Regions from separate parts of the Grylomicrobium aquisgranense genome, predicted to be linked through region 1. Evidence: riboswitches for the same ligand, from Rfam matches in the RefSeq annotation. Region 1 holds a riboswitch; the other holds the start of a gene.
The links. Region 1 has a riboswitch for fluoride ahead of MOZ60_RS07110 (cation:proton antiporter domain-containing protein). Riboswitches for the same ligand answer to the same signal wherever they lie in the genome.

Region 1 (2,203 bases):
CTTCGGCCTTTCTTTTCGTTATGCAGCATCATTTGTGCACAGCTTGTTATATGTTTTTTCAATCAGAATCGCACCCAGCGGGGCGGTAATCAATATAGCAATAACTGACATGGTAAGCACCTGATTGCCGCAGGATAAACCTCTTGCCAGCGGCACGCCGCCAATGGCGGCCTGTACCGTAGCCTTAGGAAGTTCGGCAATGATGGTAAAAAGTTTTTCTTTCCGATTGAGATTTGTACCAAGGATTGCCAGCCAGGTACCAAGAGAGCGGAAGGCAAGTCCAATGAACAACACAAGAATCATAGCAAGACCAGCCGATACGACATACCTGACATTCACGAGTGTTCCAACAAGGACAAACAGAAAGATGGATGCACCAACCCACAGCTTGTCGAATTTGGGGCACAGGCGTTTTGCAACAACAGGGCGCCTGTTATTGATGAGGATGCACATACTGATGAGCGCAATCAGACCGGAGATGCTGATGACTCCTTTGATGACATTTTCCTGATAGACAAGCAGGAAGGATACGGCAAGGATGATCAGTACTTTCAGTGTGTCCCGCATATGGATTTTCTTGAAAAGGAAAGAAAGCAGAATACCAATCAAAGCACCAATGATAATTCCAAGAAAGATGGATACAGGGATCTGCAGGAAGGTGCCGGCAGATACTTTCTGACCGCTGGCAAAAGAGAGCAGGGCAGTGAAGATGACAATGACATAGACATCATCGGCAGAGGAACCGGCAATGATCATCTGCGGGATGCCTTTCTTTGTGCCGATCTTTTTATCGAGCATCATACTCATGTATGGAACAACAACCGCCGGGGACACAGCACCCATGACCGCTCCCATGATGGCGGCTTCCAGTACCGTGCAGCCCAGCAGCTTTGGGGCAAACAGGACAAATCCGATCAGTTCAAATGTTGCCGGCAGAAAGCACATCAGCACGGCCGGACGGCCGATCCGCTTGAGATCGCTGAGATCCAGTGACAATCCTGCTTTGGCCAGGATGATGATCAGGGCAATCTCACGGACATCACCAGAGATAGCAAGAATATTCTGATCCATCAGATTCAATGCATTTGGCCCAAGCAGGATGCCGGCAATCAGAAATCCCAGCAGAGAGGGAAGGCCAAGTTTTTTGAAGAGGGCACCGATGAGAATGCCGGTGAGAATAATCAGGGCAAGACTTAACAGCATATTTGTTCTCCTTTCAAACGGGCCATAAAAAAGCTGATGACCCTGTGTAATCACAGAAGTCATCAGCCTGTATGGCGGTTTTGATTTGCATCAAGGGAGAACTTCATTCCCGTATGGAGATATGTTACCACGCAATGTTATTTCTGCAACTTTTTCAAACAGCATCAGACTGTCAATTTTCATTCAATGAAATGGAAAAGGCATTCATGTCCTGGCCTGTTTCCTTTAATACACTCTGCAGATAGACGGCCATCATCGTGTCATCCATATGGGCAATCTGATCATCCAGTTCCGGCTCATCCTGTATCGTATCCACGCTGCCGGTAAAGAAAGCCGCATTCAGATTGGCAATATAGTCATCCAGCTCTGCACTGCCGGTGGATTTTGCATAAATCGCCTTCATAAAGAAATCTCTGGCATACTGACTGTAATGCAGCAGATTCTCATCGGTAACCAGATGCTCTTTTGCCCAGGCATCCACATCAACGCTCTCTGTCTGATAGGAAAGTGTTCCATTCTTGATCGAAATGCTGGCAATGTGGCTTTCAAGAATGGAAATGGCACTGGTCACAGCTTCTGTAAAACCATTCCTGGAGGCGATGTGCTGGCAGTGCATATGACCGGAAAATCCTGCTTTGACACCATACGCCTGAAACAGATCCAGAAGCTTGTCACCATTGGCAATCCGGAATCCATCTGTAAAAAGGTCCATATGAACAAGAAAGTTCTGGTGGGAGAATGCCAGTACAGGCTCGCCGGCTTTCTTTGCTTTTTTGAGCTGCTGTTCGATCCATGTCAATGTCGTATCAGACACAGCCCCAAGAATGGAAGAGCCATTGACATCAATCATCAGACAGCGCACACCAGAATCCAGGCGGTATACATAACTCAGAGAATCCGAATCACGGGAAAGGGCATCATCATAGCCATCGTTATGGTAGATCTGTACAAATTCATCGTTTGTTACAGAATCAACCGACTGTACACCATCATTGGTATA
Region 2 (2,203 bases), on a different contig from region 1:
GGATGCAGAGAACAGTTCCGGATCGTGGCCCAGATAACCGCTGAGAGAATGAATCTCATCAACAGACATATCCCGCAGTTCCCGGTTTCCGTAACGCAGTGATCCTTCATACGGAAATTCATTGAGGAATAATCTTCCAAAGGTGGATTTGCCTGAGGCAATCTGCCCGGTGATGCCAATCATCTGACCAGGTTCTGCCTGCAGTGAAATATCATGCAGAAGCACGGGAGCACCAGGATAGGCAAAGGAAAGATCATGAATCCGGATGGAATGTGTATCGGCAGTGCTCTGCGGTTCTGGACTGGTTCTTTTCAGCAGAGGCTTGATACGGTGCCAGGATACCTGCGCTTTCTGGACACTGTTGAACAGGGCAGCAGCCTTGGATGACTTCAGTGCCATTTTTGCATAGCAGGAAAGAAAGGTTGTAAATGCAGCAATGTTCCAGATGCCTGCATGAATGAGCTTTGATCCATCAAAGAGGATAAACAGAACAGAAACGGCAGTGATGCACTGATACAGCGGCGGCAGGGCATTGACGAGCACATCTGCTTTGGTGTTGGCTGCTTCATAAGCCTGCAGGCTCTGCTCATAGCGGGTATTCATGTTTCCTTCCTGGCCGGCAATACGATACGTCATGGCATTGACAGAACGGTCCATGGTAGCTGCTGACAGCTGATCAGCACTTTCTCTTGCCCTGGCATTCCATTTCTGCACAACGGTTTTCATCTTCTGGGCAAGCAGATAGGAAACAGGCGGTGTGATCAGGCACAGCAGTGCCAACTGCCAGCGGTATACGGCAAGCATGACGACATAACTGATCAGAGCAACCCCGGTATCAAATACTTCCGTCGTGAATTTGCGCATGCCTTCCGCACACGCATCCACATCGGATACTGCCCGGGTAATCATGCCGCCGGTATCTTTCGTGCCTGCCTTTGCTTTAGGTATTTTCAAAAGATTTCCATACAGAATATGCTTCATCTGCCGGTTGATGGCATTGGCAAACTTACGTACATACAGACGCTTGAAGAAGCGGGAAATCTGTACGATGGCAGTGACAGCAAGATAGGTTATGGCAAGCGAGACCATCGCCATGCCTGTTTCATTGCCCTTGAGGATTTCAAGCAGTGTCTGGGCAAGCTGGCCTTCATAATATGGCCCGGCGAGCAGGCCGATGTTATAGATCAGACCTGTGATGGTAATGATCATCAGAAGCTTTTTCTCATGCAGAAAGTAACTGGAAATTTTCTGCGGATCAAATTGTTCTTTTCGTTTCATGATTTCATTATTACACGGTAAACGCATACGGTATATATGATTCGCGTTTCTGCAGCTGTAAGAAAAAAACGAATGCTGCCATAAAAGCGGCATTCGTTTCATCATTTAATGTAATTTCGAACATGTTGTCATTCTCCTCTCTTTCCGGACAGGAATTTCAACAAAAAACTCCTGCCCGTCTTTGTGACAAGCAGAAGTCATCAGCGTCTTGCGGTTCGAGAGAATCTCTCATGCAGACTTCATTTCCTGATTCATGTATACAGCTATGCAGCGGTTCAGATGTAAAAGCAAAAGGGATTTTTTAAAAGATCAGCGCATCAGGTATTTCTGCAGCAGGGTATACGCTGCCTGCACGCCGTCAATGTGGGCACGCTCATAGTTATGAGAGGCGTAGACACCTGGCCCGATCAAACCGTGGCGGATATCATAACCAGCCCGCATGGTCGTTTCTACATCGCTGCCATAGCGTGGGTAGATATCGATTGCATAGGGCAGACCCTCTGCCTTGCAGATGAGGGCAAGCTCTGTGATCATGTCATAATTGTAGGGACCGCCGGAATCCTTGGCACAGATGGATACCATATGCTCATTGCAGCCAAGATCACTGCCGACGCATCCCATATCAACGGAAATCATATCTTCGGTATCAATTGGCACACAGGATCCGCCAAAGCCAACTTCTTCGTAAACCGTAAACAGCAGAGTGACTTTGCGGGGCAGGGTGATTTTCTGCTCTTTGACCCATCTGGCAATGCCTAGCAGAATCGAAGCGGAAAGCTTATCATCCAGGAAGCGTGACTTGATATAGCCGCTGTCTGTAATGACAGTTCTTGGATCCATGGCAATCATGTCGCCGGTTTCGACGCCAAGTGCTTCAACTTCCTGACGGGATGACACATTTTCATCCAGCAGAATCTCCATGTTT

Region 2: linked by a shared signal. The riboswitch ahead of MOZ60_RS07665 (ABC transporter ATP-binding protein) and the one ahead of MOZ60_RS07110 (cation:proton antiporter domain-containing protein) in region 1 are both predicted to bind fluoride.

What each region holds. Positions count from the first base shown of each region.
Region 1 covers NZ_JALBUR010000015.1:44,237-46,439, reverse strand. The annotation lists gene MOZ60_RS07110 (cation:proton antiporter domain-containing protein) at 19-1,203, opposite strand; fluoride riboswitch at 1,250-1,323, opposite strand; gene MOZ60_RS07105 (metallophosphoesterase) at 1,376-2,203, opposite strand, start outside.
Region 2 covers NZ_JALBUR010000018.1:8,751-10,953, reverse strand. The annotation lists gene MOZ60_RS07665 (ABC transporter ATP-binding protein) at 1-1,278, opposite strand, end outside; fluoride riboswitch at 1,463-1,534, opposite strand; gene MOZ60_RS07660 (M42 family metallopeptidase) at 1,588-2,203, opposite strand, start outside.